3 regions of the Streptomyces sp. BF23-19 genome follow, and region 2 is predicted to be linked to each of the others. Evidence: riboswitches for the same ligand, from Rfam matches in the RefSeq annotation. Region 2 holds a riboswitch; each other region holds the start of a gene.
The links. A riboswitch is a leader RNA that binds a small molecule or an ion and turns the genes downstream of it on or off. The one in region 2 is predicted to bind thiamine pyrophosphate.
Positions count from the first base shown of each region.

Region 1 (10,340 bases), on a different contig from region 2:
GAGGACTCGAAGATCTCGCTCCGCGCCGTCCGTCGCAAGGCCAAGGACGCCCTTGACAAGCTGGTCAAGGACAAGGAGGCCGGCGAGGACGAGGTGCGCCGCGCGGAGAAGGAGCTCGACGACACCACCGCGAAGTACGTCGCGCAGGTGGACGAGCTCCTGAAGCACAAGGAAGCCGAGCTCCTCGAAGTCTGATGAACGACTCTTCCTGGCAGCCGGAGCCGGTTCCGGCGGGTCCCGCATACGATGCGCAGGTGGGCCCGCACACTCGGCCCATGCCCATCGTGCCCGATGCCGCCGGCCGTGACTTCGACGACCGGGAAGCACGCGATCGGGGGGTCGCCGCCGACAGCGGCCCCCTCTTCCGCGCCGATACGCCGTCGCAGGAGCCCATGCCCAGCCCCCCGCCTCCGCACGCCCAGCAGCCGCAGGACGCCTCGCCCCCGCCGCCGAAGAAGCGCGCGGGCCGGGATCTGCGTGCCGCCATAGGTGTGGGCGTGGGTCTCGGCGCGGTGATCTTCGCCTCGCTGCTGATCGTCAAGGCCGTCTTCGTCGGCGTCATCGTCGTCGCGGTCGTCGTCGGCCTGTGGGAGCTCACCTCCCGACTGCAGGAGCAGAAGGGCATCAAGGCCCCGCTGGTCCCGCTCGCGGTCGGTGGCGCCGCCATGGTCATCGCCGGATACGTCCGGGGGGCCGAGGGCGCCTGGGTCGCGATGGCCCTGACCGTGCTGGCGGTCCTGGTGTGGCGGATGACCGAACCGCCCGAGGACTACCTCAAGGACGTCACGGCGGGCGCCTTCGCGGCCTTCTACGTGCCCTTCCTGGCCACCTTCGTCGCGATGCTGCTCACCGCCGACGACGGTCCCCAGCGCGTGATCACCTTCCTGCTCCTGACCGTGGTCAGCGACACCGGGGCCTACGCGGTCGGCTGGCGCTTCGGCAAGACGAAGCTCGCGCCGCGCATCAGCCCCGGCAAGACCCGCGAGGGACTGTTCGGCGCGGTGGCCTTCGCGATGGTGGCCGGCGCGCTGTGCATGGAGTTCCTGATCGACGGCGGCTCCTGGTGGCAGGGTCTGCTGCTGGGCCTCGCGGTCGCGGTCAGCGCCACCCTGGGCGACCTGGGCGAGTCGATGATCAAGCGGGACCTCGGCATCAAGGACATGGGCACCCTGCTGCCGGGACACGGCGGCATCATGGACCGCCTGGACTCCCTGCTTCCGACGGCCCCCGTGGTGTGGCTGCTGCTGGCAGCCTTCGTAGGTACTGGCTGACCTGCGAAAAGGCGTCGCAGGACGCCGGGCGGTTACTCTTGGAAGGCGCGCTGCTTCTGCGGCGCGCCTTTCGTCTTACAAGGAGTACCTGCCATGGCCCGCCCCGTTCCGGGAGAGCTCACCTTCGTCGCCCCTCGCGGGGTCAAGAAGCCGCCCCGGCACCTTGCCGACCTGACCCCGGCCGAGCGCCGCGAGGCGGTCGCCGCGATCGGCGAGAAGCCGTTCCGGGCCAAGCAGCTCTCGCAGCACTACTTCGCCCGGTACGCGCACGACCCGGCCGAGTGGACCGACATCCCGGCGGGCTCGCGGGAGAAGCTCCAGCAGGAGCTGCTGCCGGACCTGATGAGCGTCATCCGGCACATCTCGTGCGACGACGACACCACCCGCAAGACCCTGTGGAAGCTGCACGACGGCACGCTCGTCGAGTCCGTGCTCATGCGCTACCCCGACCGGGTCACCATGTGCATCTCCTCTCAGGCCGGCTGCGGTATGAACTGTCCGTTCTGCGCCACCGGCCAGGCGGGCCTGGACCGCAACCTGTCCACCGCCGAGATCGTGCACCAGATCGTCGACGGCATGCGCGCACTGCGCGACGGCGAGGTCCCCGGTGGCCCGGCCCGGCTGTCGAACATCGTCTTCATGGGCATGGGCGAGCCGCTCGCCAACTACAACCGCGTGGTCGGCGCCATCCGCCGGCTCACCGACCCGGAGCCCGACGGCCTCGGTCTGTCGCAGCGCGGCATCACCGTCTCCACCGTCGGCCTGGTTCCGGCCATGCTGCGCTTCGCCGACGAGGGCTTCAAGTGCCGCCTCGCCGTCTCGCTGCACGCGCCCGACGACGAGCTGCGCGACACCCTCGTCCCCGTGAACACCCGCTGGAACGTTCGCGAGGTGCTCGGCGCCGCCTGGGAGTACGCCGAGAAGTCCGGCCGCCGGATCTCCATCGAGTACGCCCTGATCCGCGACATCAACGACCAGGCCTGGCGCGGTGACCTCCTGGGCAAGCTGCTCAAGGGCAAGCGCGTACACGTCAACCTGATCCCGCTCAACCCGACGCCGGGCTCCAAGTGGACCGCCTCGCGGCCCGAGGACGAGAAGGCCTTCGTGGAGGCCATCGCCCGCCACGGTGTGCCGGTGACCGTACGGGACACCCGGGGCCAGGAGATCGACGGAGCGTGCGGCCAGCTGGCCGCCTCGGAACGCTAGATTCCGCCTCTGTTCGACGCTATTCGGCCACGGGGTACCCTGTGGCCGAACCAATTTCATATTCCGACAGGGGAGCGCCACAGCGCTGAGAGTGCGGTATCCGTCATCCGCAGACCCTCTGAACCTCGCCCCGGTCATTCGGGGTAGGAAGTTCGGTCACCACTCTTGCTGTTGCGCCCTGCCCGGCGTCCGCTCTCGCAGAGCGCCGGGCAGGGCCGCGTCTTCTCCTGGACATCCCAGGAGGAATTCACCGATGAGCACCACCAAGAAGATCGCGGGCGTCGCGCTCGCGGCCGCGCTGGGCGTCACCACGCTCAGCGCCTGCGGCGGCGGCGACACCAAGGACAAGCCCGCCGGCGCGAGCGACGCCCCGAAGTCCAAGACCGTCACGCTCGTCTCCCACGACTCCTTCAACGTGACCGAATCGGTCCTCAAGGAGTTCGAGCAGCAGAGCGGCTACACGGTCAAGGTCCTGAAGTCCGGGGACGCCGGCGCGGCCCTGAACCAGGAGATCCTCACCAAGGGCTCCCCGCGCGGTGACGTCTTCTTCGGCGTCGACAACACCCTCCTCTCGCGCGCCCTCGACAACGGCATCTTCACCCCCTACGAGGCCAAGGGCCTCGCCGAGGTCAAGCCCGAGTACGTGCTCGACAAGGAGCACCGGGTCACCCCGATCGACTCCGGCGACATCTGCGTCAACTACGACAAGGCGTACTTCACCGAGAAGAAGATCGCCCCGCCGCAGACGCTGGACGACCTGACCAAGCCGGAGTACAAGAACCTGCTGGTCACCGAGAACGCCGCGACCTCCTCGCCCGGCCTCGGCTTCCTGCTCGCCTCCGTCGGCAAGTACGGCGAGGACGGCTGGAAGGACTACTGGAGCAAGCTCAAGGCCAACGGCGTCGAGGTCGTCGACGGCTGGGAGCAGGCCTACAACGAGCGCTTCTCCGGCTCCGCGGGCGGCAAGAAGGCCAAGGGCGACCGCCCGCTGGTCGTCTCGTACGCCTCCAGCCCGCCGGTCGAGGTCCTGTACGGCGAGCCCCAGCCGACCGAGGCCCCCACGGGCGTCTCCACCGGCACCTGCTTCCGCCAGATCGAGTTCGCGGGTCTGCTCAAGGGCGCCAAGAACGAGGAGGGCGGAAAGGCCCTCGTGGACTTCCTGGTCAGCAAGAAGTTCCAGGAGGACATGCCGCTCCAGATGTTCGTGAACCCGGTGACGAAGGACGCCGCCCTGCCGGAGCTGTTCACCAAGCACGGTGTGGTGGTCGAGAAGCCCGAGAACGTGGCTCCCGAGACCATCGCCAAGAACCGTGAGCAGTGGGTCAAGGCATGGACCGCGCTCGTCGTGAAGTAAGCGGTACCAAGGAGCCGGGCGTGGCGTCGGGGGGCGCCACGCCGGGCTCCGGCCCCCGCGAGGGGGCACGGGCGACCGCCGTGCGGTTCGCCCTGATGGCCGTCCCCCTCGCCTTCTTCGGGCTGTTCTTCGCCTACCCCGTCGCCGCGATCGTCGGGCGCGGCCTGAAGACCGACGAGGGATGGCAGTTCGGCCGGTTCGCGGAGGTGCTGGGCCGCCCCGACATCGCCGACGTGCTGTGGTTCACCACCTGGCAGGCGTTCGCCTCCACCCTGCTCACCCTGCTGATCGCCCTCCCCGCCGCGTACGTCTTCGCGCGCTTCGAGTTCCCGGGCAAGCAGCTGCTGCGCGCCGTGGTGACCGTGCCCTTCGTGCTGCCGACCGTGGTGGTCGGCACCGCTTTTCTCGCGCTGCTGGGGCGGGGCGGGCTGTTGGACGACCTGGTCGGAGTCCGGCTCGACACCACCGTCTGGGCGATCCTGCTCGCGCACGTCTTCTTCAACTACGCCGTCGTCGTCCGCACGGTCGGCGGGCTGTGGGCCCAGCTCGATCCGCGCCAGGAGGAGGCCGCCCGCGTGCTGGGCGCCGGCCGGTTCACCGCCTGGCGGCGGGTGACGCTGCCCGCGCTGGCCCCGGCGGTGGCCGCCGCCTCCCTGATGGTGTTCCTGTTCACCTTCAGCTCCTTCGGCGTCGTACTGATCCTCGGCGGACCCGCGTACTCCACCCTGGAGGTGGAGGTCTACCGGCAGACCGCGCAGCTCCTGGACCTGCCGACGGCGGCCGTCCTGACGATGGTGCAGTTCGCCGCGATCGGCGCGATCCTCGCCGTGCACGCCTGGACCGTGCGCAAGCGCGAGACCGCCCTGAGCTTGGTGGACCCGGGACGCACCACCCACCGGCCGCGCGGCTGGGCGCAGCGCACGCTGCTGGGAGGGGTGCTGCTGACCGTCGCGCTGCTGATCGCGGCGCCGCTGGGCGTGCTGGTCGAGCGGTCCTTCGACACCCCCGGCGGCTACGGCCTCGGCTACTACCGGGCGCTGCAGGACGCGGGCGCCGGCGGCGGGACCTTCCTGGTGGCCCCGCTGGAGGCGATCTGGAACTCCCTGCAGTACGCGCTCGCCGCCACCGCGATCGCCCTGGTCATCGGGGGGCTCGCGGCCGCGGCGCTGACCCGGCGCGAGGGCCGCTTCGTACGCGGCTTCGACGCGCTGCTGATGCTGCCGCTCGGGGTGTCCGCCGTGACCGTGGGCTTCGGCTTCCTGATCACCCTGGACGAGCCACCGCTGGATCTGCGGACCTCATGGATCCTGGTGCCGCTGGCGCAGGCCCTGGTGGGCGTGCCCTTCGTCGTACGCACCATGCTGCCGGTGCTGCGCGCGGTGGACGGGCGGTTGCGCGAGGCCGCCGCGGTGCTCGGCGCGTCGCCGCTGCGGGCCTGGCGGGAGGTGGACCTTCCGCTGGTGCGGCGGGCGCTGCTGATCGCGGCCGGGTTCGCCTTCGCGGTATCCCTGGGGGAGTTCGGCGCGACCGTGTTCATCGCGCGGGCGGACCGGCCGACGCTGCCGGTGGCCGTGGCGCGGCTGCTGGGGCGGGCCGGAGAGCTGAACTACGGGCAGGCGATGGCCCTGAGCACGATTCTGATGCTGGTGTGCGCGGTGTCCCTGCTGCTACTGGAGCGACTGCGCCCCGACAAGACCTCCGGAGAATTCTGATGACACTGCTTCAGCTGGAGGGGGTGTCGGTCCGCTTCGGTGAGCGCGCGGCGCAGTACGCCCTGGACGGCGTGGACCTCACGGTCGCCGAGCACGAGGTCGTGTGCGTGTTGGGACCGAGCGGCAGCGGCAAGTCCACGCTGCTGCGGGTCGTCGCCGGACTGCAGCAGATGTCCGCCGGGCGGGTGCTGTTGGGCGGGGCCGACCAGGCCGGCGTCCCCGTGCACCGGCGGGGCGTGGGCCTGATGTTCCAGGACCACCAGCTCTTCCCGCACCGTGACGTCGGCGCGAACGTCTCCTTCGGGCTGAAGGTGCGCGGAGCCGGACGGGCCTCGTCCGCGGACCGGGTCGCGCAACTGCTGGAACTGGTCGGGCTCCCCGGGGCCCAGGCCCGGGCGGTGGCCTCCCTGTCCGGCGGCGAGCAGCAGCGCGTCGCGCTGGCCCGGGCACTGGCCCCGTCACCGAGGCTGCTGATGCTCGACGAACCGCTGGGGCAGCTGGACCGGGGGCTGCGCGAGCGGCTGGTGGTGGAGCTGCGCGGGCTGTTCTCCCGGCTGGGCACGACCGTACTGGCCGTCACGCACGACCAGGGCGAGGCCTTCGCCCTGGCCGACCGGGTGGTGGTCATGCGGGACGGCCGGATCGCGCAGGCCGGCACCCCCCTGGAGGTGTGGCAGCGGCCCGCGTCGGAGTTCGTGGCGCGCTTCCTCGGCTTCGAGAACGTGGTCCCGGCCGTGGTCTCGGGCGACGCGGCCGCCACCGCGTGGGGCAAGGTTCCGGTACCGGCCGGCTCCCCGGAGGGGGAGCAGCGGCTGCTGATCCGCCCGGCCGGGGTCGTGCTCCGCGCGGCGGGCCTGCGGTGCGAGGTGGTGTCCCGCACCTTCCGCGGCACGCACGTCGCCCTGCGGCTGCGGCCGGAGGCGGGGCCGGTGCTGGAGGCCGAGTGCGGCCTGGCGGGGGCGCCGGCCGTGGGCGACCGGGTCGAGGTGACCTTCACCTCCGCCGAGGTGGTCGTCCTTCCGCCGGACACCCCCTAGCGGGGGCGTCCGTCAGGGACGGATGCCGTCGCAGGCGATCGGCAGGTGGCGCGGGCCGCGCAGGACCGAGTTCTGACGGTACTGCGGCGGGTCCTCCAGCAGCCGGGGGTTCTCCAGTCGGCGGGCCAGCTCGCTCAGCGCCAGCTGGGCCTCCTGCCGGGCCAGCGGCGCCCCGAAGCAGCTGTGGATGCCACTGCCGAGGCCGAGGTGCTGGATGTCCTTGCGGTCGGGGTCGAAGCGGTCCGGGTTCTCGAACCGCTTCGGGTCCCGGTTCCCGGAGGCCAGCATCAGCCACACCGACGCGCCCTTGGGGATCGTGACTCCGGCGACCTCGACGTCGGAGAGGGTGGTCCGCTGGGGCAGCAGCTGTACGGGCGGCTCGTAGCGCAGCAGTTCCTCGACGATCGGGACCGCCAGTTCGGGGTCGTTGCGCAACCGCTCCAGGGCCTCCGGGTGGCGCAGCAGCGTCAGCATCCCGTTGGTGATGAGGTTGACCGTGGTCTCGTGACCCGCGATCAGCAGCAGCGCGGAGGTGCTGAGCGCCTCCATGGTGGTCATCGCGCCGTCCGGGCCGTCCGCCGTCGCGAGCTGGGACAGCATGTCGTCGCCGGGCTTCTTGCGGCGTTCCTCGATCAGCCCGGCCAGGTACATGCCCAGCTCCATGCGGGCGTCCGTCGAGCCGTTGCCGCGCTGGGTGGGGTCCGCGTCCGGGTCGGGGTCCAGGCTGGCGGCCAGGGTCTCCGCCCAGACGTGGAAGCGGGGTTCGTCCTCGTGGGGCACGCCGAGCAGCCGGCAGATGACCGTGACCGGGAAGGGGTACGCGAACTGGTCGACCAGGTCGATCCGGTCCAGTTGCCCTGTCTCCACGATGCCGTCGATCAGCCCGGTGACGAGGCCGCCGAGTTCGTCGCGCATGTCGTGCACCCGGTGGGGGGCGTGCGGCGGGCCGAACGGCCGGTTCGTCATCCGCCGCAGCCGGTCGTGGTCGGGCGGGTCGAGCTTGAGGAAGGACGGGGGCAGCGTCGCCCCCTCCTCGTCGGACTGGTCGCCCAGCAGATCGTCCCCGGTCGCCTTCAGGTTCTTGGCGTCGGAGCTGATCCGAGGGTCGTGCAACAGGCTGTGGATCTCGTAGTACGTGCTGACCACGTACGGGCCGTCCCCGTCGTGGGACACCGGGGTCTTGCGGAGCTCCTCGTACAGCGGGTACGGATTCGCGCGGTTCGCGTAGTCGATGATCTCCCGCAGCAGGGCTTGGGTCATGACAGGTCCTCGTGATCCTCGGGGGAGGGCGCGGTGCGGCACGGCCGGTGGCGCGGGGCGGGGGTGAAGGTCATCTTCCGGGAGTGAAGGTCATCTTCCGGTCGGCCGGTGAATAGCCGCTCAGCGTGATGGTCGGCCCGTGGGTGGGGACGGACGGGTCCGGGAAGTCGGCCGGCAGCGGCTTGGCCCCGTCGGGCCTGCGGTCCACCGTGGAGAACGGCGGCGGGAACGGGGCGGTGGCCTCGATCTGCTGCTCGTAGAACGGCAGCCACCGGCAGTTGTCGAAGGTGACGGCGGCGATCAGACGCCCCTGGTACCCGTAGGCGGCCGCGAACCGGCGTTCGGCGAGCGAGCCCTGGGTGATGAGGATCTCGGTCCCCATCGGCGGTACCCCGACCGACTTGATGTTCACGCCGAACTGGGAGGACCAGAACGCCGGAACCCACAGGTGGGGGCGGCGGTCGGCGCTCTCGCTGAGCATGTTGTGCGCGGCGGTGTCGGCCTGGGCGACGGCGTTGCCCCAGTGCTCCAGCGACAGGAACTGGTAGCCGAACAGGGCGTGCGGGGAACGTGCCACGTCACCCGCCACGTAGATGTCATCGGTGACGATGCCCCGGATGTCGAAGGCCCGGCAGCCCGCGTCGCAGGCGATGCCCCGCGGACCCGCGCCCAGCCCCGAGCCGGCGAGCCACTCGGTGTTGCGCTGTGCGCCCAGCGAGACGACCACCACGTCCGCCTCGATGGTCGCCCCGTCGGAGAGGTGCGCGGCGCGGACCCGCCCGGAGGGGTCGCCCTCCAGCGAGGTCACCATGACCCCGGTCCGCAGGTCGACGCCGTTCTCGCGGTGCATCTCGGCGGCCACCGCGCCGATCACCCCGCCCAGCGCACCGACCAGCGGCGCGTCGCCCCGTTCGGCGACGGTGACCTCCAGGCCGCGCTCCCGGCACGCGGAGGCGATCTCGGACCCGGTGAACCCGGCTCCGATGACCAGCACCCGGCGGGGACCGGCGGCCAGGGCCCGTTGCAGCCCTTCGGCGTCGTCGCGGGTGCGCAGGACGAAGACACCCTTGAGGGCGCCCTCCTCCGGGTTGGGCCACGGCCGGGCGCGTACGCCGGTGGCGATCAGCAGCCGGTCGTACTCGACCTCGTCGCCGTTGCCGAGCTTGACCCGATGGGCGGCCATGTCCAGGCCGGTGGCCGCGACGCCGAGGCGCCATTCGGCGTCGATCGCCCGGCGGCGGGGGAGGGCCGTGTGGTCGGCGACCGCGTTGCCCAGCAGGACCTGCTTGGACAGCGGGGGCCGGTCGTACGGCTCGTACGGTTCGTCGCCGATCATCGTGAGCGAACCGGCGAAGCCCTTCTCGCGCATGGTCTCGGCGGCCCGCAGACCGGCCAGAGAGGCGCCGACGACGACGATGCGGCCCTCGCGCTTGAGCCGCTCCAGGGATCCGTCGTGTGTTCCTGCACCGGTCACCGGGCGCCTCCGGAACGGGATCCGGCGCCCGCCACGGCATCCGGGGTCACCATGCTCGCCATGTCCTCGTCCGTGATCTCCAGGAGGATGGCCTGCACCGGGCAGGCGGCCACGGCACGCAGGACGTCCTCGCGCTGCGCCGGATCCGCCTCCGGGTTGTAGAGCAGCGACTCGTCGCCGTGCATGGCGAAGACATCGGGAGCGAGGAAAGCGCACTGGGCGTATCCCTGGCAGCGGTTGAGGTCGACGACAAGCCTCATGACGGTTCTGCCTTTCCCTCGGCCGTTCCTCCCCGTCACCCCCCGGAGCCCCCGGGTCCTCCCCTTCCCACCAGCATGCACGCGGCGCCCACGGGCCGCCTGCCGGAGTAAGGACCCCCAGGTCAGGGCGGTTCCGTGGGGGTCGGAGGCCGGCGGGCGGTGCCGCGCCCCACGGACAGGATGTACAGGCTGAGGATCAGCGCCCAGGCCGGGAACACCAGCTCGGACCAGGGCACTCCGGAACCGACCACGAGCAGGACCAGGCCGACGACGGTGCCCAGCAGGGCCAGTGGCCGCGGGAAGACGCCGAGCATCCGCCCGATGGTCGAGGTCGCGAGGACGAAGACGGCCGCCATCCGCATGGCGTACGTCGCGAGGAGCGTGTAGGCGTAGTGGCGGCCGAATTCGGAGGGCGTGCCCTCGGCCAGCACCGTGCCCGCCGCCGCGGCGGAGGCGAACAGGGTGGCCACGAAGACGAATCCGCTGCCGAGGAACACGGTGGCGACGAACCGGTCCTCGGCCGGACCCGTGTGTGCGCGCAGTGCGCCCATGAACCAGAGGAAGAAGATGCCCGCGAAGGGCACGATCTCCAGTGCCACTTGGACCGCCCAACGCTTGTCCGGGTCGACGGGCGCGTCGGCGACGTTGCCCGACGGGATGGCGATCCGCATGAGGACGATCGCGGCCCCGAGCAGCAGGGCGAAGGCGATTCCGGCCATCCCGGCCGCGCGTGGTGTGTCGAGCCGATCGGTCGTGGAACTCACGG
Region 1 covers NZ_JBGBPT010000020.1:41,622-51,961, forward strand. Annotated here, with positions in the region: gene frr (ribosome recycling factor) at 1-195, shown strand, start outside; gene AB8A24_RS14115 (phosphatidate cytidylyltransferase) at 195-1,271, shown strand; gene rlmN (23S rRNA (adenine(2503)-C(2))-methyltransferase RlmN) at 1,365-2,477, shown strand; TPP riboswitch at 2,536-2,645, shown strand; gene AB8A24_RS14125 (thiamine ABC transporter substrate-binding protein) at 2,731-3,831, shown strand; gene AB8A24_RS14130 (ABC transporter permease) at 3,927-5,543, shown strand; gene AB8A24_RS14135 (ABC transporter ATP-binding protein) at 5,543-6,580, shown strand; gene AB8A24_RS14140 (cytochrome P450) at 6,593-7,840, opposite strand; gene AB8A24_RS14145 (FAD-dependent oxidoreductase) at 7,911-9,314, opposite strand; gene AB8A24_RS14150 (ferredoxin) at 9,311-9,574, opposite strand; gene AB8A24_RS14155 (hypothetical protein) at 9,697-10,338, opposite strand.
Region 1: it holds a riboswitch for thiamine pyrophosphate, as region 2 does, so the genes downstream of both, AB8A24_RS14125 (thiamine ABC transporter substrate-binding protein) here and thiO (glycine oxidase ThiO) in region 2, are expected to answer to the same signal.

Region 2 (10,340 bases):
GGTGCTGTTCCTGTGCGAGGCGATCGCCGACAAGGTCCCGTACATGGACTCGATATGGGACACCGTCCACACGGTGATCCGCCCCGTGTCCGGTGCGGTGATCGGTGCGCTGCTGGCCGGGCAGACCGGTTCGCTCCCCGAGATCACCGCCGCCGCGGTCGGCGGCTCCACGGCGCTGGCCAGCCATTTCGTCAAGGCCGGCACCCGGATGGCGATCAACACCTCGCCCGAGCCCTTCACCAATGTGGGGATGAGCATCGCCGAGGACCTCGGCGTGGCCGGGCTCGTGACCTTCGCGATGTTCAATCCCGAGGCCGCCGCGATCATCGCGGCCGTGCTGCTGGCCGCCGGACTGGCCATAGTGATCTTCCTCTGGAGTCGGATCCGCCGCTTCCTGCGCCGCCGCGCCCAGCGCCGCGAGGAGAAGCGGCTGGCTGCCGAGGTCCGCGAGACCACCGGAGCCCCACCCCGCTGACCACAGGGCCACCACCTGGGTCGATAGGCTCGGCCGCATGGCACGAATTGCGGTGATCGGCGCCGGCATGGGCGCGATGGCGACGGCGGCCCGGCTGGCCGTGGCGGGGCACCAGGTGACGGTGTACGAACGCGGGACGACCTACGGCGGAGCCGTGGGCCGGTACGAGCGCGAGGGCTTCGCCTTCGACACCGGGCCCGGGCTGCTGCACCTGCCGGCCGTCTACCGCGATCTCTTCGTGAAGACCGGCAAGCGGCCGCTGGAGACCTGCGTCGACATGGTCCAGGTGAACCCGGCCGTCCGGCACGTCCTCCCCCACCACGGCATCGACGTCACCCTCCCCGGCGCCTCCCGCGGCGGTGTCGCCGCCGCCCTGGAATCCGCCTTCGGCCCGGGCGCGGGCGAGCGCTGGAACGCCGTCCTGGGTCGCGCCCGCGACGCCTGGGACGCCACCCGGCGCCCGCTGCTGGAGGAGCCGCTGCGGCCCGGTGCCCGCCGGAGCCTGGGCGACGACCCGTACCCGGCCCTGCGCCGGAGCGGCCTGCTGCGCCGCCGCCCGCCGACCCTCGCCGAGGTGGCCGACCGGGAGCTGGGCGGCGCCCTCGCGGAGCTGCTGACCGGCGTGGTGCGCGGGTACGGGATCGACCCCGCCACCGCGCCCGCCTCGGCGGCCGTGCTCCCGTACATGGAGCAGACCTTCGGCAGCTGGAACGTGCGCGGCGGGATGCGGGCCCTGGCCACCGCCGTGTACGAGCGCTGCCTGGAGCGCAAGGTCGCCTTCGTCTTCGGGGCGGAGGTTCGGGAGGTCCTGGTCGCGGACGGCCGGGCGGCCGGTGTGCGGCTGGCCGACGGCGGTGAGGCGGCCGCCGACACCGTGGTGTGCGGGATCGACCCCCGGCAGCTGCCGGCCGGTTCGCTGCCGTGGCCGTCGGATGCGCTTCCCGCCCGTGGGGACGACGTACCGGGGCGGATCACGCTGCTGCTCGCGCTGCGCGGCGCACGCCCCGCCACGGCCGTGCACCGGACGGTCGTCCACGCTCCCGGGACCCAGGTCACCGTCATGCGCCCGGACGATCCGGCCACCCGGCCCGACGAGGAGCACGAGGCGGTCACCGTGAGCGCCGTACCCGGCCCCGGCACCTCGGAGCCCACCGAGCTGCTGAACCTCGCGGAGAAGGCCGTACAGGGCCTGCGGGAGCGGCTGTTGTGGCACGAGGTGCGTACCCCGGCCGACATCGAGGCGGCGACCGGTGCGCCGGGCGGCGCGGTGCCCCCGCCCGCCCTCGCGGGGGCCGGGGGCCGACTGCTGCGGCCGGCCAACACCACGGCCCTGCCCGGGCTGTACCTGGCGGGCGGCTGGGCCCACCCCGGCGGCGGGCTGGCGCACGCCGGGATGACCGGGGCCCTGGTGGCCGGACTGATCGTGGAGGGCGCGGAGTTCCGCGGCTCCCAGTGACCGGCGGCGGGGTTCGTCAGTAGCGGTACTGCTCGTACCCGCCCTGCTGGGGGTACGGGTACTGCTGCGGCTGCTCGCCCTGGTCCTCCATCGGGTAGGACTGGCCGGCCCCGTCGGTGGACCGCTGCTGCGGGACCCAGACCCCGCCGGGCGGGGTGTCCGTGGAGTACTGCTGCTGCCCGTAGTCGGCGTACGGGGTGTAGTCGTACGGCTGGGGCGGTACGACGCCGCCGCCGGTGCCGATGTACGGGTCCGAGTAGGCGGCGTAGACCTGCTGCTGGTCGCCCGTCGGGTAGCCGCCCGAGTAGTCGTAGCCGCCCTGGTTCTGCTGGTCGTAGTACGCCGCGTACTGGTGGGCGTCCTGCTCGGCCGTGGTGAAGGGCGAGGCGAAGGCCGCGGTCCGGTCGACCGCGGGGGGCGCGAAACTCTGTATCCCGTAGGACCCGGTGTCCTCGGGAACCGGCTCCGTGCTGTAGACCGCCGGGGGCGCGTCCCGGAACGACCGCTCCTCGGCGGCCCCGTCCCGGTCCTCGGATCCGGACCCGTCGGTGTCCTCGTACTGCAGCGCGGTGACCTTGAGGGCCGGCTCCGACGTGGTGCCGGAGGCCCGGCGGCGGCGCGTCTGCTTCCGTACGGGCTCACCGCCGCGGCGCACCGCCCAGCCGGCGACGAAGCCCTTGCGGAAGGACAGCGTCACCAGGGTCTGGCCCACGGCGAACGCCAACGCGCCGGCGCCGATGACCGGCACCGACGGCAGTATCACGCCGGCGACCACGCCGAGGAAGCCGGCGAAGGCGAGCAGGCGCCAGCGGAGCCGGGCCTTGTACTGCATCAGGACCTCGGCAAGCAGCCACAGCGCGACGAAACCGAACGCGATGTAGAGGACCGTCATTCCCATGCATGGCCCCTCTCGGTACGGCCGCCGGCGCGGGAACGGGGACGGCCGCTCAGGCCCGCTGGTGCAGGCCCAGGTTCTCGTAGATTTCGAGAGTCGCCGTGGAATTGTTGAGCGTGATGAAGTGCAGCCCCGGGACACCCTCGGACAGCAGCCGCGCGCAGAACTCCGTGGCGAACTCGATGCCAATGGAGCGTACAGCGGCCGGGTCGTCCTTGACGGCGAGCATGCGCTCTTTCACGTCCGCGGGGAAGACCGCGGTGCTCAGTTGGGGCAGTCGGTCGAGCTGCTTGATGCCCACAACAGGCATGACCTCGGGGATGATCGGGGTGTCGCAGCCCGCCTTCTCGACGCTGTCGCGCAGCCGCAGATAATTCTCGGGATCGAAGAACATCTGGGTGATCGCGTAGTCGGCGCCGGCACGGCACTTGTCCACGAAGTGCCGGATGTCCGTATCCCAGTCCGTCGATCGGGGGTGCATCTCGGGGAAGGCCGCGACACCGACGCAGAAGTCCCCGGACTCCTTGAGCAGCCTCACCAGGTCGGCGGCGTAGTGCACGCCCTCGGGGTGGGACACCCACTCGGCCATCGGGTCGCCCGGCGGGTCACCGCGCAGGGCGAGCATGTTGCGGATCCCGGCGTCGGCGAACTGGCCGATGACGTGGCGCAGCTCGGCGATGGAGTGGTCCACGGCGGTCAGGTGCGCGACGGGCGTGAGGGTGGTGTCCGCGGCGATCTCCTGGGTGGCCTTGACGGTGCCACCGCGGGTGGAGCCGCCGGCTCCGTAGGTCACGGACACGAAACTGGGAGATACCGCCTCGACCCGGCGCAGGGCGTTCCAAAGGTTGCGTTCGCCCTTCTCCGTCTTCGGGGCCCAGAACTCGAAGGAGTACGAGCGCCCGGACGCGAGGAGGTCGCGGACCGTGTGTGCACGATCCGACCAGGTGGAAGCGGTACCAGAGGCCATGTGGGCAGGTTAGACGCGGCCCGGCGGACACCGAAGCCTTGTCCGCCTTTTGGACACGTTTTTGGACACGTGTGGGCCCGGCTCTGGCCGGAAGGCGTCCGTACGGGGTACCGCGACCGCCCGTCGTCCGGGCGGACGGGGCTCAGCCGAGGCGGGCCCGGACCCGCTTGGCGAGCTCCGCGGCGGCCGCGCCGGGGTCGGTGGCCTCGGTGAGGGCGCGGACGACCACGATGCGGGTGGCGCCTGCGTCCAGCACCTCGTCCAGGTTCGAGCCGTCGATGCCGCCGATGGCGAACCAGGGGCGGTCCTGCTCCAGGGAGGCCGCGTACCGGACGAGGTCCAGGCCCGGGGCGTGGCGGCCGGGCTTGGTGGGGGTGGGCCAGCAGGGGCCGGTGCAGAAGTAGTCCACGCCGGCTTCGGCGACGGCCGCGTCGACCTCGTCCTCGGCGTGGCAGGACCGGCCGATCAGCACCCCTTCGCCGAGGATGGCGCGGGCCGCGGGGACGGGGATGTCGCCCTGGCCGAGGTGCAGGACGTCGGAGCCGATGGCGTGGGCGACGTCGGCGCGGTCGTTCACGGCGAGGAGCTTGCCGTGGCGGCGGGCGGCCTCGGCGAAGACCTGGAGGTGTTCGAGCTCCTCCCCCGCCTCCATGCCCTTGTCGCGGAGCTGGACGATGTCCACGCCCGAGGAGAGCACGGCGTCGAGGAAGTCGGGGAGGTCACCCTGGCGCTTGCGGGCGTCCGTGCAGAGGTAGAGCCGGGCGTCGGACAGCTGCATGGGTGTACCCCCCGTGGTGGATGCGGTGTACGGACCGGGGCCGCGGCCGTGGGCCCGTACACCGCTGTGGAGCGAAGGCGATCAGGTCAGAGGGCGAGCGCCTGAGCGCGGCGCTTCACCTCCGTGCCGCGATTCTCGCTCAGCGCCTGCACGGGGGTGCCGGGCAGGGTCGGATCCTCGGTGAAGAGCCATTCCAGGATCTCCTCCTCGGTGAAGCGGTCGTCGCGCAGCACGGTCAGCAGACCGACGAGGCCCTTGACGACCTTGTCGCCGTCGATGAAGGGAGCCGGCACCTGCAGGGAGCGGTTCTCGCCCCGGCGGACGGCGATGAGCTGCCCTTCCTTGACCATCTGGCGGACCCGGGTCACCTCGATGTTCAGCATCTCCGCGATGTCGGGGAGGTACAGCCATGAGGGGACAAGGGCATCGATCTTTGCGTCAATCTCGGTCACAGACACAAGCCTGCCATCTCGGCTCCGCCGCCGGTACCTGAGCAGCCCCGTCCGGGTCGCGGTCCATGCCGAGGCTCCGCCCCGGACCCCGCGCCGCGAACGCCGGCGGGGCCGAGATTTCCCTACGGGCGTCCGCCCCCACCAGGTGGACGGCAGCAGCCACGATCCAGCCTCGCCGGCGTTCGAGGCGCGGGTCCGGGCGGAGCCCGGCGGCCGTCAGGCCGTGGCCGACTTCAGCGGGACCGAGGGGTCGCCGACCTTGGCGGGGTCCACGGGGACGCCCGTCTCGATGAGCTTGCGACCCTGCGCCAGGTCGCGCGGGCGGCCCACCGCCAGGACCGCGACCAGTGCGCCGTCGCGCAGCCAGCACGCCGACCAGGTGGGGCCGGCCGGATCCCCGCGCAGGATCAGGGTGTCGGCCCCGCCGTGGTGGCCGGCGTACTGGACGAAGCGGCCGAACTGCTCCGACCAGAAGTACGGCACCGGGTCGTAGACCTGGGCCGGCTCCCCGGCCAGGATGTTCGCCGCGACCGCCCTGGGCCCCTGCAGGGCGTTGTCCCAGTGGTGCACGAGCAGTCGCGTCCCGTACCGCCCGGAGGGGAAGGAGGCGCAGTCGCCGACCGCGTACACCCCGGGCAGCGAGGTCCTCAGGTACGCGTCCGCGGTGATCGATCCGTCGGGGCCGCGTTCCACGCCGGTCCCGTCCAGCCATCCGGTGGCGGGGCGCGCGCCGATGCCCACCACCACCGCGCCGGCGGGCAGGGCTCGCCCGTCCGCCAGCAGGACCCGCCCCTCCTCGATCCCGGCGACCTTCGCCCCGGTGATCAGCTCCGCGCCCGCCTCCTGGTACCAGCGCGCCATCGGCTCGGTGACCTCGGCGGGCAGCGCCCCCGCCAGGACCCGGTCCGCCGCCTCGACCACGGTGACCTCGCAGCCCGCCTCCCGGGCGGCGGTGGCGAACTCGGCGCCGATCCAGCCCGCCCCGACGACCACGGCCCGGGGGGAGGCGGCCAGCACCGGGCGCAGCCGGGCGGCGTCGTCCAGCGTGCGCAGCAGGTGCACGCCCGGGACGCCCTCGGTGCCGGGGATGGTCAGCGGCTGCGCGCCGGTCGCCAGGACGAGGGTCCCGTAGGGGACGGGTCCCGTCTCGGTGTCCAGCTCGTGGACGGCGGCGCGCAGTCCGGTGACCTCGACGCCGAGCCTGAGGTCGATGTCGAGGCCTTCGAAGTCCACGTCGAAGGCGGAGTCCTCGGCCTTGCCGAGGAGTACCGCCTTGGACAGCGGGGGGCGGTCGTAGGGCTGGTGGGGTTCGGCTCCCAGCAGGGTCACGGGGCCGGTGAAGCCCTGTTCGCGCAGGGCCACGGCGGTCTGCACCCCGGCCATTCCGGCGCCGACGATCACGACGCCTCGCTGATTCTGTTCCGTCTGCTCGCTCACGCCGCCACCCTAATCATCTGACGCTCCGTCAGGAATAGGTGCCGCCTTACCCGCCCTCCACGGCCGGGTTAGTCTGGCCACCGTACCTATCGCGGGAGTCCGGCGCACCGGGCTGAGAGGGAGGCTGGCCGGCCTCCGACCGTACGAACCTGATCCGGGTCATGCCGGCGAAGGGAGGGGCTGGACGCCCATGCACTCATCTCGGAAGGGTTCCGCCACGGGATCCGACGTCCTCGTCATCGGGGGCGGAATCATCGGCCTGGTCACCGCTTGGCGGGCCGCCGCGCGCGGGCTGCGCACCGTACTCGCCGACCCCGCACCCGGCGGCGGCGCCGCCCAGGTCGCGGCCGGCATGCTCGCCCCCGTCACCGAACTGCACTACGGCGAGGAGGCCCTGCTCGGCCTCGGCCTCGCCTCCGCCGCACGCTATCCGCAGTTCGCCGCCGAACTCGCCGAGGCGAGCGGCGGCCTGGACATCGGCTACCGCACCTGCGGCACCCTCGCCGTCGCCCTCGACGCCGACGACCGCCTCCACCTGCGCGAACTGCACGCCCTGCAGCGCCGCTGCGGCCTGGAGTCCGAGTGGCTCACCGGCCGCGAGTGCCGCCGCCTGGAGCCCATGCTCGCCCCGGGCGTACGCGGCGGGCTGCGCGTCGACGGCGACCACCAGGTCGACCCCCGCCGACTCGCGGCCGCCCTGCTGGCCGCCTGCGAACGCGCCGGCGTGACCATCCACCGGACGGCCGCGCAGCGGCTGCTCACCACCACCGACCGGGCGACCGGAGCCCTCCTCGACGACGGTACGGAGCTGCTCGCAGACCAGGTGGTCCTCGCCGCGGGCTCGTTCACCGGCCGGCTGGCGGGCGTGCCGCCGCAGGTCGTGGCCCCCGTACGGCCGGTCAAGGGCCAGGTCCTGCGGCTCACGGTGCCGGCCGCCTACGCGCCGTTCCTGTCGCGGACCGTCCGGGCCGTCGTCCGCGGCAGCCACGTCTACCTGGTGCCGCGCGAGAACGGCGAACTCGTCGTCGGCGCCACCAGCGAGGAACTCGGCTGGGACACCACCGTCACCGCGGGCGGGGTCTACGAACTCCTGCGCGACGCCCACGAACTGGTCCCCGGCATCACCGAACTCCCGCTCACCGAGACCCGGGCGGGACTGCGCCCCGGATCCCCCGACAACGCCCCGCTGCTCGGCCCGACCGACCTGCCGGGCCTGCACCTGGCCACCGGGCACTACCGCAACGGGGTGCTACTGACCCCCCTCACCGGCGAGGTCCTCGCCGAGCTGCTGGCCACCGGCGAACTGCCGGAGATCGCGCGCCCCTTCACCCCCCGCCGGTTCTCCGCCGAACGTCAGGAGTCGTACGCATGACCATCTCCGTGAACGGCGAACCGCGCGAGGTCGCGGCCGGCGCCACCCTCGACACGGTGGTCGCCACCCTGACCTCCGCCCCCTCCGGCGTCGCCGCCGCACTCAACGAGACCGTGGTCCCGCGCGGGCAGTGGCCCGCCACCGTCGTGGGCGAAGGCGACCGGGTCGAGATCCTCACCGCGGTACAGGGGGGCTGACCGACATGGCGGACGACCTCTTCACCCTCGGCGGCCGGACCTTCACCTCCCGCCTGATCATGGGCACGGGCGGGGCCCCGAGCCTGGACATCCTGGAACGCGCCCTCGTCGCCTCCGGAACCGAACTCACCACGGTCGCGATGCGGCGGCTGGACCCCACGGTCCAGGGCTCCGTCCTGTCCGTGTTGACCAAGCTCGGCATCTCCGTCCTCCCCAACACGGCGGGCTGCTTCACGGCGGGCGAGGCCGTCCTCACGGCCCGGCTGGCCCGGGAGGCGCTCGGCACGGACTGGATCAAGCTGGAGGTGGTCGCGGACGAACGGACCCTCCTGCCGGACGGCGTCGAGCTGCTGGACGCCGCCGAGATCCTGGTCGACGAGGGCTTCACGGTGCTCCCGTACACCAACGACGACCCGGTGCTCGCACGGAAGCTGGAGGACGTGGGCTGCGCGGCGATCATGCCGCTCGGGTCCCCCATCGGATCCGGCATGGGCATCCGCAACCCGCACAACTTCGAGCTGATCACGGAACGCGCGTCGGTCCCGGTCATCCTGGACGCGGGCGCGGGCACGGCGTCCGACGCGGCCCTGGCGATGGAACTGGGCTGCGCGGCGGTGATGCTGGCCTCGGCGGTGACCCGCGCACAGGAACCGGTCCTCATGGCGTCGGCCATGCGGGACGCCGTCTCGGCGGGCCGCCTCGCCTTCCGCGCGGGCCGCATCCCCCAACGCCGCTTCGCGGAAGCGTCCTCCCCCACGGACGGCCGCGCAAGCCTGGACCCGGAACGCCCGGCGTTCTGAGGAGGCGTACGAATGCCCGCGTGTGCGGGACCGTACACGTCACAGGTGCGCTGCAAGGCGACCCGCCCAGGACGGGTGCCGGGTGGCGGCTCGTAGAATCGCCGGGTGGATACGACCCTGGATGACCCCCTCGTCGGGCGCGTGCTCGACGGCCGCTACCGCATCGACGCCCGCATCGCGGCCGGCGGCATGGCCACGGTCTACCGGGCCGTCGACACCCGCCTCGACCGGGTGCTCGCCCTGAAGGTGATGCACCCGGCGCTCGCCGCCGACGCCGCCTTCGTCGACCGGTTCATCCGCGAGGCGAAGTCCGTGGCCCGGCTCGCGCACCCGAACGTGGTCGCCGTCTTCGACCAGGGCACGGACGGCCCGTACGTGTACCTGGCCATGGAGTACGTCTCCGGCTGCACCCTGCGCGACGTGCTCCGCGAGCGCGGCGCGCTCCGGCCCCGGGCCGCCCTCGACATCCTCGAACCGGTGCTCGCCGCCCTCGGCGCCGCCCACCGGGCCGGCTTCGTCCACCGCGACATGAAGCCCGAGAACGTCCTGATCGGGGACGACGGCCGGGTGAAGGTGGCCGACTTCGGGCTGGTCCGGTCGGTCGACTCGGTGACCAACACCACGGGCTCCGTCCTCGGTACGGTCTCCTACCTGGCCCCCGAGCAGATCGAGAACGGCGTCACCGACACCCGCGTGGACGTCTACGCCTGCGGTGTCGTCCTCTACGAGATGCTCACCGGCTCCAAGCCCCACCTCGGCGGAACCGCCGCGCAGGTGCTCTACCAGCACCTGCACGAGGACGTCCCGCCCCCGTCGGCCGTGGTCCCGGGGCTCGCCGTCGGGCTCGACGAGCTGGTCGCGCAGGCCGCCGCCCGCAATCCCGATCTGCGTCCCTACGACGCGGCCGCCCTGCTCGGCCTCACCCGTGAGGCCCGCGCGCAGCTCAGCGACGCCGAGCTGGACGCCGTACCGCCGCAGGCGCACGCCGAGGAACGTTCGTCCGCCGAGGACCGTACGGGTGTGATCCCGCGCCCGGTGGTCGCGCAGCAGCCCGTGCAGCACACCTCCCGCCTGGAGATGCCGTCCGCCCCGCCCGCTCCGCCCACGCACCGCCCCGCCGGGGGCACCGCGCGGCGGCCCTCGCGTGGGGTGCTGCTCGTCGTCGCGGGCGTGCTGCTCGCGCTCGGGCTCGGGGTCGGCGTCTGGTACATCAATTCCGGGCAGTTCACGAAGGTCCCCAACCTGCTCGGCAAGACCGAGGCGCAGGCCCGCTCCCAGCTGTCCGCGGCCGGGCTCGGGGTGAAGGGGGTGGACCGGAAGTTCAGCGACGCCTTCGACCGCGGGACGGTGATGAACACCGATCCCCCGGGCGGCCGGCGGATCCGCGGCAACGGCGCGGTGACCATCACCCTCTCCCGCGGCCCCGAGGTCGTGGCCGTGCCCAACCTGATGGGCCGGCCGCTGGAGGAGGCGAAGGCCGAGCTGACGCGGTCCGGGCTGGCGCCCGGCAT
Region 2 covers NZ_JBGBPT010000063.1:13,754-24,093, forward strand. Annotated here, with positions in the region: gene AB8A24_RS29690 (DUF4126 domain-containing protein) at 1-475, shown strand, start outside; gene AB8A24_RS29695 (phytoene desaturase family protein) at 513-1,931, shown strand; gene AB8A24_RS29700 (hypothetical protein) at 1,948-2,829, opposite strand; gene metF (methylenetetrahydrofolate reductase [NAD(P)H]) at 2,879-3,793, opposite strand; gene thiE (thiamine phosphate synthase) at 3,936-4,571, opposite strand; gene AB8A24_RS29715 (Rv2175c family DNA-binding protein) at 4,658-5,023, opposite strand; gene AB8A24_RS29720 (FAD-dependent oxidoreductase) at 5,240-6,460, opposite strand; TPP riboswitch at 6,542-6,653, shown strand; gene thiO (glycine oxidase ThiO) at 6,651-7,832, shown strand; gene thiS (sulfur carrier protein ThiS) at 7,829-8,029, shown strand; gene AB8A24_RS29735 (thiazole synthase) at 8,035-8,829, shown strand; gene pknB (Stk1 family PASTA domain-containing Ser/Thr kinase) at 8,935-10,340, shown strand, end outside.

Region 3 (10,340 bases), on a different contig from region 2:
ACCAGTTCATGCCGAACTGGAACTCCTGGACGATGCCGGTGACGACACCCATCGCGATATTGATCAAGAAGAGCTTCCCCCAGAACTTCGTCGCTCTGAGGTACTTCTCCTTCTCGGTGCGCACCCACGCCGTCTGCAAACCCGCCGTAAGGGCGGCGAGCGAGATCGTCAGGGGCACGAAGAGGAAGTGGTAGACGGTCGTAATGCCGAACTGCCATCGCGCCAATGTCTCCGGCGCCAAAGCTAGGTCCACGTCGTCTTCTCCTTGTCGTCGCCGTGGTCACAGCCGCAGTCTGCCTGGCGGGTTCCCTCCATATCGGGAGGAAGCAGGACACGCTTGTGAACGCGTTCACATTCACAAGCATTATGTCGTACCACTCTCGGCCACCTTCGAGGGGGGTACCCCTCTAGCCAATCGATTCAACAGATTGTTGAATTCAGCGCATGCAGATACGAATCTCCTGGCCCGCGGGCCAGCTCACCGCAACCCTCGACGAGACCCCGACCAGCAAGGCACTGGTCGAGGCCCTGCCGATTTCCGCCTCCGCCAACACCTGGGGCGAGGAGGTCTACTTCGACACCGGAGTCTCCGTCGCGCTGGAGGACGACGCCCAGCAGGTCGTCGCCCCCGGCACGGTCGCGTTCTGGACCGAGGGCGACGCTCTCGCGCTGCCCTACGGCCCCACGCCGATCTCACGCGGAGGCGAGAGCCGCCTCGCGAGCCCGTGCAACGTGCTCGGCTCCTTCGACGGCGACCCCCGCCTGCTGTCCACCGTCCGCGACGGCGATCCCGTCCGCGTGGAACTCGTCTGACCGGCTCGGCCGCCTCAGCCGATTCCGCAGCCTCCGCGGCCTCGGCCGTCCCGGACAACCGGGACGGTCCGGCCGTCAGCGCCTAGAGCTCCTTGAAGAACGCCGCGGCCGCGTGCAGGAAGAGGTCGTTCGCCTCGGTCTCACCGATCGTGACCCGCAGGCCCTCGCCCGCGAAGGGCCGGACCACCACACCGGCCTTCTCGCAGGCCTCCGCGAACGCGCCGGTCCGCTCCCCCAGCCGCATCCACACGAAGTTCGCCTGCGTGTCCGGCACGGTCCAGCCCTGGGCGACCAGCGCCTCGTGCACCCGCGTGCGCTCGCTCACCAGCGCCCCGACGCGGCCCATCAGCTCGTCCTCGGCGCGCAGCGAGGCCACCGCCGCGTCCTGCGCGAGCTGGCTGACGCCGAAGGGCACCGCCGTCTTGCGCAGCGCCGCAGCCACCGGCTCGTGCGCCACCGCGAAGCCGACCCGCAGGCCGGCCAGCCCGTACGCCTTGGAGAACGTACGCAGCACGGCGACGTTCGGGCGGTTGCGGTAGAGCTCGATGCCGTCCGGTACGTCCGCGTCACGCACGAACTCGCGGTACGCCTCGTCCAGGACCACCAGGACGTCCGAGGGCACCTGGTCCAGGAAGCGCTCCAGCTCGGCGCGGCGCACGGCCGTGCCGGTGGGGTTGTTCGGGTTGCAGACGAAGATCAGCCGGGTCCGGTCGGTGATCGCCGCGGCCATGGCGTCCAGGTCGTGCACGTCGCCGTCGGTCAGCGGAACCCGCACCGAGGTAGCGCCCGAGATCTGCGTGATGATCGGGTACGCCTCGAAGGAGCGCCAGGCGTACATCACCTCGTCGCCCGGGCCGGCGGTCGACTGGATCAGCGACTGGGCCACGCCGACCGAACCGGTGCCCGTGGCGATGTGCTCGACCGGCACGCCGAAGCGCTCGGCGAGCTCGTTCACGAGGCCGGTGCAGGCCATGTCGGGGTACCGGTTGAAGTTCCCGGCCGCGGCGACCGCGGTCTCCAGCACGCCCGACAGCGGCGGATACGGGTTCTCGTTCGAGGACAGCTTGTACGCGACAGGCCCTCCCGCGGCAGCCGGCTTGCCGGGCTTGTATGTCGGAATGCCGTCCAGCTCGGCGCGCAGCTTCGGGCTCTTCTCGCTCACCGCAGGTCCTCCTCGACCGTCCCGTCCGACGTCGCCGTCGACTCAATACTGCTCACCTTATGAGGATTCCGCCGTTCCGAGAATGGGGGCGCCAGGAATGCGGGGGAGCGCACGCATATATGCGCGCGCCGGTGGCCTGCGCCGTGGCGCGCATCCCTCGTGCAGGTGAGTTGAGAACGGCCCGAGATCGCATCGTTTTGGCATGCCCGGACCCGACGACAAGCTCCACACTCACCCTCAGCGACCAAACACCTTCATTTCCAAGGTCATTTGGGGTGGCGAACCATGCAGAAACGTGCCTGTCAATGCCTGCATATGCACCCAGACCACCCTCCCCACCGAGCCCTACTATCGGCTCGCCATGACAGCAGCAGGGAAGCATCAGGTGAGCCGGACCGAGACCACCCGGCGGGCCGCCGGCCGACAGGGCCGGGCCGGCATCAGGGACGTGGCCGCCGCGGCGGGCGTCTCCATCACAACCGTCTCCGACGCGCTCAATGGCAAGGGACGGCTGCCCGACGCCACCCGCCGCCACGTTCGCGAAGTGGCCGACCGGCTGGGCTACCGCCCGTCGGCCGCCGCCCGCACCCTCCGTACCGGCAAGTCCGGCCTCATCGGCCTGACCGTGACGACGTACGGGGAAGAACCTTTCACCTTCACCGAATTCGCCTACTTCGCCGAGATGGCCAGGGCCGCCACCTCCGCCGCGCTCGCCCGCGGCTACGCCCTGGTCATCCTCCCCGCCACCTCCCGCCACGACGTGTGGTCCAACGTCGCCCTCGACGGCACCGTCGTCATCGATCCCTCCGACCACGATCCCGTCGTCACCGAACTGGTCCGCCAAGGTCTGCCCGTGGTCTCCGACGGCCGCCCCGCAGGCTCCCTCCCCGTCACCGCCTGGGTCGACAACGACCACGAGGCCGCCGTACTCGGCCTGCTCGACCACCTCGCCGCCGCCGGCGCCCGCCGGATCGGACTGCTGACCGGGACCACCACCGACACCTACACCCGACTCTCCACCACCGCCTACCTCAGCTGGTGCGAGCGCGTCGGCCAGGACCCGGTCTACGAGTCCTACCCCGCGCACGACCCGTGCGCGGGCGCCGTCGCCGCCGACCGGCTCCTCGCCCGCCCCGACCGGCCCGACGCGGTCTACGGGCTCTTCGACCCCAACGGCACCGATCTGCTCGCCGCCGCCCGCCGCTACGGCCTGCGCGTCCCCGAGGACCTGCTGCTCGTGTGCTGCAGCGAGTCCACCGTCTACGCGAACACCGAGCCGCCCATCACCACCCTGTCCCTCAAACCCCGCCGCATCGGCACCGCCGTCGTCCAGCTCCTCATCGACGCGATCGAGGGAGTGAACACCGGGCGTCCCGTCGAGCAGGTCGTCCCGACCGAACTCATCATCCGTACCTCGTCGCAGCGCCGACAGCCCCGCACGACCGTCAGCCCGCCCCGTTCGCCGGCCCAGGACTGACCGACAGACCGTCCGGTCGGCCTGTCGAGAGGCCGACCCAGGACCGTCCGAAGGTCATCCGAACACCGCACGAGCACCGACCAAGGACCGGCCGACGATTTCAGCAACACCGATATCGGTAGAAAACGGTAGGAACGATCCGCTCCGTAAAGGATTCACCACCCCTGGTGCGTCACAGAGCGCGAGCCGCATTCCTATGATGGGCGCACGACATCACGGACCCTCCTCCCTGGAGGTCAGGAGGGTCCGCAGGTGTACGGCAGCGCGACGGTGGTGGAGGGGTCGATGACTCAGGGGGCCGGTCAGGGACCCGCGATGCGGACGGACACGCTGCGGGACTTCCGGGTTCCAGTCACCGAACCCGCCCTGTACGCCGTATCCACGTCCACCGGGCTGCCCGGCGAGACTCCGGTCTACGGCGAGTACCCGGCGTACTACGAGGACGGCACGCCGAACATGCCCCCACAGCCGGGCTATCCGCCGCAGGCGCCCGTACAGCGGCCGGCCGTGCCTCAGCAGCAGCCGGTCGTACCGCAGCAGCCTGCCGGGCCCCAGCAGCCCGCGCAGCAGCCTTCGTACCCCGACACGCGTCTCCACCCGCACGCCGACGTGGAACCGGCCCACGCGTCGACCCAGGGCCCCGACGAGGACGAGCCCGAGGGCTACACCCCGACCTACCGGGACCTGCCCGTCATCGGGCGCGGCGCGCTCGGTGGCCCCGGCGACACCGTCCAGGTCCAGTACGTGCCCCAGGAGCAGGCCGCGGGCCCCGGCCCGCTCTACGTCGTCGGCGACGTCCACGGCTACCTCGACGAGCTCGTCACCGAACTCCACGCCCAGGGTCTGATCGACGCCGAGCGCCGCTGGTCCGCCGGCAACGCCCGGCTCTGGTTCCTCGGCGACTTCACCGACCGCGGCCCCGACGGCATCGGCGTCATCGACCTCGTCATGCGACTGTCCGCCGAGGCCGCCGCCGCCGGCGGCTACTGCAAGGCCCTGATGGGCAATCACGAACTCCTGCTCATCGGCGCCAAGCGGTTCGGCGACACCCCGGTCGTCTCCGGCGCCGGCACCGCCACCTTCCAGGCCGCCTGGCTCCTCAACGGCGGCCAGCGCACCGACATGGAGCGCCTGCAGGACGTCCACCTGCAGTGGATGTCGCGGCTGGACGCGGCCGTCCTGGAGGAAGGCCACCTGCTGCTGCACTCCGACACCACGGCCTACCTCGACTACGGCGACTCCATCGAGGACGTCAACGACACCATCCACGAGCTCCTCAACCGCGGCGACGCCGACATCACCTGGGACCTCTTCCGCAAGTTCACCAAGCGGTTCGCCTTCCGCGACGAGGGAACCGGCCCGGCGGCCGTACGGGAACTCCTCGACACCTACGGCGGCAGCCGCGTCGTCCACGGGCACAGCCCCATCCCGTACCTGCTCGGCGAGGTCGGCACCGAGGACGGCGACGAATCGCGCGGACCCGAGGCCGTGGACGGCCCGCACGTGTACGCGGAGGGGCTGGCCATCGCGATGGACGGCGGGGTGACGATGGCGGGCAAACTGCTTGTCGTACAACTCCCCCTGAGCGACTGAGAGCTTACGGAGAGGGGTATTTCCGGAAAGCCCCTGTCACGGCGTGGCGTGGGCGCTCTACCATCGCTCTATCCGTAGCAGGCTCTCCTCCGTTTGTGCCGGCGCCCGGGTCTACGCGGGCATACCGGCTTCTACGGAGCATCGGGGGATGCACATGACCAGCGCTCCGCACCTGCTGACCGAAGACCGACCGGAGTTCGATCGGCTCGTCGACGAGGCGCTGCGCGCCGCGCGCGAGCGGCCCGAGCTCGCCACCCTCGGCGAACGGCTGAACGCCGAACAGCTGCGCACCATGGCCCAGGGGGCCAGCGCCCTGCTGGCGGCAGCGGCCGCCGCCGAGTACGGCCACTACGTGAAGGTCCGCGAGGAACGACGCGACGAGGTACTGGCCTCGCCCGGTACGACGGGAGACGAGGACGGCGCCGAGGGCAGCGGTGGCGGCGCGGGCATCAGCGCCGTGGTCGCGGTCCTCGCGCCCGTCCTGGCGGGCACCGCCATGCTGATCTTCCTGCTCGTCGGCTACATCCTGAAGATGATCGAGCCCGAACCGGCCTTCGCCGAGACGATGCTGACGGCGGGTTGGCTCTTCGGCGGGCTCACCGCGGCCGCCCTGCTCTTCGCGGTGATCGGGCTGCTGGTGACGGCCGTCCGCAACAGCTCGACCGAGGTGGCGGCGGACGAGACCGAGGCGATACCCGACGAGGTCGCACGGGCCCGTGAGGCCTGGCGGCACGCGCTGCTGGAGCGCGGCATCATGCCGTTCCTGCGGGACGCGCTGGCCGACCCGAGCGCCGGCCCGGGCTTTCCGACCCCCCGCACACCGGCGGCGGGCCGCATCCCCAACCTGGGGTACAGCCGGCCGGACTTCACCAGTCCGGGGTCCCCGTCGGAGAGTCCCCGGCCCGGCTACACACCTCCGGACTTCACGAGCCCGGACTTCGGCGGTCCGGAACACCAGCCGGACCAGAACTGACCCCGTCCGCCACTTCAGCTGCTTCGGCAGGTGGTCGGGGGCCATCGGGCGGATCGGCCACGAGCTGGACCCGGAGTACCAGGTGGTCGCCTGACGGCGAGACGGCGAGGACCCGCGACTCCCCCCATAGGGTCGCGGGTCCTCGCCGTCAGCTGTGCTGTCCTGCTCTGCCTGTCCTGTCGTGCCGGTCGTGCCGGTCGTGCCGGTCGTGCCTGTCGTGCCTGTCCGACGACCGTGTCTGTCCGACGACCGTGCGCGTCAGTCGGCCAGCGGCAGGTAGACGCGGCTGCCCGAGGCCGCGAACTCGGCGGACTTCTCCGCCATGCCCGCCTGGATCTCTTCCGCCTTCAGGTCGCCACCGTGCTCACGGCGGATGTCCTGCGAGATCTTCATCGAGCAGAACTTCGGACCGCACATCGAGCAGAAGTGCGCGGTCTTGGCCGGCTCCGCCGGGAGGGTCTCGTCGTGGAACTCACGGGCCGTGTCCGGGTCCAGGGCCAGGTTGAACTGGTCCTCCCAGCGGAACTCGAACCGCGCGTCCGACAGGGCGTCGTCCCACTCCTGGGCGCCCGGGTGCCCCTTGGCCAGGTCCGCGGCGTGCGCCGCGATCTTGTACGTGATGACGCCGGTCTTGACGTCGTCACGGTTGGGCAGGCCCAGGTGCTCCTTGGGCGTCACGTAGCAGAGCATCGCGGTACCCCACCAGGCGATCATCGCGGCGCCGATGCCCGAGGTGATGTGGTCGTAGGCGGGCGCGACGTCCGTGGTCAGCGGGCCGAGCGTGTAGAACGGCGCCTCCTCGCAGATCTCCTGCTGGAGGTCGATGTTCTCCTTGATCTTGTGCATCGGGACGTGGCCCGGGCCCTCGATCATCGTCTGGACGTTGTGGCGCTTGGCGATCGTGTTCAGCTCGCCCAGCGTCTTCAGCTCGGCGAACTGGGCCGCGTCGTTGGCGTCCGCGATCGAGCCGGGGCGCAGACCGTCGCCGAGGGAGTACGTGACGTCGTACGTCGCGAGGATCTCGCAGAGCTCCTCGAAGTTCGTGTAGAGGAAGTTCTCCTTGTGGTGCGCGAGGCACCACGCGGCCATGATCGAGCCACCGCGCGAGACGATGCCGGTCTTGCGGCGGGCGGTCAGCGGCACGTAGGGCAGCAGCACGCCGGCGTGGACCGTCATGTAGTCGACGCCCTGCTCGGCCTGCTCGATGACCGTGTCCTTGTAGATCTCCCAGGTCAGGTCCTCGGCACGGCCGTCGACCTTTTCCAGCGCCTGGTAGAGCGGCACGGTGCCGATCGGGACGGGGGAGTTGCGCAGCACCCACTCGCGGGTGGTGTGGATGTTGCGGCCGGTCGAGAGGTCCATGACCGTGTCGGCGCCCCACTTGGTCGCCCAGGTCATCTTGTCGACCTCCTCCTCGATGGAGGAGGTGACCGCGGAGTTGCCGATGTTGGCGTTGACCTTCACCAGGAACCGCTTGCCGATGATCATCGGCTCGATCTCGGGGTGGTTCACGTTCGCCGGAAGTACCGCGCGACCTGCGGCGATCTCCTCGCGAACGACCTCGGGGGAGACGTTCTCGCGGATCGCGACGTACTCCATCTCCGGGGTGATCTCGCCCCGGCGGGCGTACGCGAGCTGCGTGACGGCGGCGCCGTCGCGGCCACGGCGGGGCTGGCGGGGACGGCCCGGGAAGACCGCGTCGAGGTTCTTGAGGCCCCCGCGCGGCGAGGTGTGCTTGATGCCGTCGTCCTCGGGGCGCACGGGGCGGCCCGCGTACTCCTCGGTGTCCCCGCGGCTGATGATCCAGTTCTCGCGCAGCGGCGCGAGACCGCGGCGGACGTCGGTCTCGATCTGCGGGTCGGTGTACGGACCGGACGTGTCGTAGAGCGTCACGTCCTTGCCGTTGGTGAGGTGGACCTGGCGGACCGGCACCCGGAGGTCGGGGCGGGAGCCCGCCAGGTATCCCTTGTGCCAGCCCGGCTGGCGCTCGGTCTGGCCGTCGGCGTCCTGGCTGACGGCAGGCGTGCGTGCGTCCTGAATGGTCATGAGACCTGATCTCCCTACGCCGGCATTACCCGGTAACAGGTTCGGCGGTCGACGCAGCCTCTTCCCGTAGGCATCTGTGATGCCCTTACGGTGATCAGCGTCCTCTCAGCCCGGTGCTCCGAGCTCCCGCGTTGTGCAAAGGTGCCCCCACGCTAGCGTCATCCATGGCGTGCTGAACAGTGGGCCCCCTCATCTCTTGCGATGATCTGCTGGTGACGCCCTCGCCGCAGCCCCCCACCGAGCCCACAGAGACCGTTGGCCACATCGGCCACCCGCATGCGAGCCCCGAACCGTCCGCCAGACCGTCCGACGGGCACTCCGACCGGCGCTCCGACGGCCATTCGGACCCGCATTCCGACCCGCATTCCGGCGGGGACTCCGGCGGGCGCCCCTCGGATCGGTCCCACGATCACGGACACGGACACAGCCATGGCCACGGCCCGGCGGCCCCCGTCTCGAAGCACCTGCGCAAGGTCATCGCCGCCGTGCTGATCCCCTTCGCCGCGGCCGTCTTCGTCGGCATGGTGGTGCTCTGGCCGGGCGGCGCCCCCGGCCACGAGCGCACGGGGGTGGGGTTCGACCGGCAGACCCAGCAGGGCGTGGTCACCTCGCTCGAACAGGTCGACTGCAAAACCGTGAACGCCGCCCAGGTACCGACGACCGCCGCTCCTTCCACCCCGGAGGGCCGCCAGGCGCAGGCCGAGCAGACCGGTGAGTGCAAGAAGGCCACCGTCGAGGTCAGCAGCGGCCCGGACAAGGGCCGCACCTTCGTGGAGGTCGTCCAGCCGGGCGCACCACGGCAGTTGGAGGACGGTCAGGAGGTGGTGGTGGCCTACGCGCCGGACGCGCCGCGCGACCTCCAGTACTCGGTGATCGACGTGAACCGCAAGCTCCCGATGGCGCTGCTGGCCGGCATCTTCGCGGCCGCCGTCGTCCTCGTCGGGCGGATGCGCGGGCTGTTCGCGCTGGTCGCGCTGGTGGTCAGCTTCGGCGTGCTGACCCTCTTCATCCTCCCGGCCATCCTGCAGGGTTCGAACCCGCTGGTCGTCGCGGTGGTCGGGGCGAGCGCCATCATGCTGATCGCGCTCTACATGTGCCACGGGCTGACCGCCCGTACGTCGGTGGCCGTTCTCGGCACGCTCGTCTCGCTGTTGCTGATCGGGCTGCTCGGTTCGGGGTTCATCGACTGGGCGTTCCTCAGCGGCAACACCGACGACAACACCGGGCTGATCCACGGGCTGTACCCGGACATCGACATGAGTGGTTTGCTGCTCGCAGGCGTGATCATCGGCTCGCTGGGCGTGCTCGACGACGTGACGGTCACCCAGACGTCGGCGGTGTGGGAACTGCACCACGCGGACCCCTCGATGGGGCCGCGCGCCCTCTACCGGGCGGCGATCAGGATCGGTCGCGACCACATCGCGTCGGTGGTCAACACGCTGGTACTGGCCTACGCGGGTGCCGCGCTGCCACTGCTCCTGCTGTTCTCGATCGCGAACAGCAGCATGGGTTCGGTGGCCAACAGCGAGCTGGTGGCGGAGGAGATCGTACGGACCCTCGTGGGGTCGATCGGCCTGGTGGCCTCGGTGCCCGTGACAACGGCGCTGGCCGCGCTGGTGGTTTCCGCCGACCGACCGGGATCCCCGGCCGGCGCCCCGGCCGCAGGGCCGGTCCGCGGCCGGGGGCGGCGGCGCAAGCGCTGATCAGCGGATCAACCGATCGGCCGGTCAGCTGGTCAGCTGGTCAACCGATCAGCCGGTCAGCTGGTCAGCCGGTCAGCCGGTCAGCCGGCGTTCTGCTCGTTCTGCTGCGATTCGGCGAGGATCTTGCCGAGGGCCTCGTCGAGGTTCTCCTCGAAGTCCCCGAGGTTGCGCTCCTGTCCGAGGGGAACGATCCGGTCGGTCCGGTCGAGGAACGCGACGAGCGGCGCAGCGCTGGCGCGGAACAGGGCCCGGTCGCCGCCGACCTGGAGGCGGATGTGGACGTCGGACAGATCCTCCGGGTGGGTGGGGGCGATGTGCACATCGCCGTCACCGCATGGCTTGTTGATGCCGTCGAGAAGGAGTTCCCGGCCGAACGCCCAGGTCACGGGCGCATCTCCGGGAAGGTGGAAGGTCAGGCGGACTGCGTAGGGGTCGCGTGCGTCGTACCGGAGTTCCACCGGAATCCGGAACGAGAGCTCCTCGGAAACGAGGAAGCTCATCATGACCTCTGCCTGTACCGACTCGCGCATTGACTACCCCGCTGTAGTTGAAGTGGCCAGGAATGATCCCCCA
Region 3 covers NZ_JBGBPT010000002.1:122,321-132,660, reverse strand. Annotated here, with positions in the region: gene AB8A24_RS01825 (cytochrome ubiquinol oxidase subunit I) at 1-253, opposite strand, end outside; gene AB8A24_RS01820 (cyclophilin-like fold protein) at 445-813, shown strand; gene hisC (histidinol-phosphate transaminase) at 896-1,975, opposite strand; gene AB8A24_RS01810 (LacI family DNA-binding transcriptional regulator) at 2,337-3,452, shown strand; gene AB8A24_RS01805 (metallophosphoesterase) at 3,738-5,045, shown strand; gene AB8A24_RS01800 (hypothetical protein) at 5,194-6,018, shown strand; gene thiC (phosphomethylpyrimidine synthase ThiC) at 6,277-8,064, opposite strand; TPP riboswitch at 8,059-8,204, opposite strand; gene AB8A24_RS01790 (YibE/F family protein) at 8,244-9,767, shown strand; gene AB8A24_RS01785 (SsgA family sporulation/cell division regulator) at 9,848-10,297, opposite strand.
Region 3: it holds a riboswitch for thiamine pyrophosphate, as region 2 does, so the genes downstream of both, thiC (phosphomethylpyrimidine synthase ThiC) here and thiO (glycine oxidase ThiO) in region 2, are expected to answer to the same signal.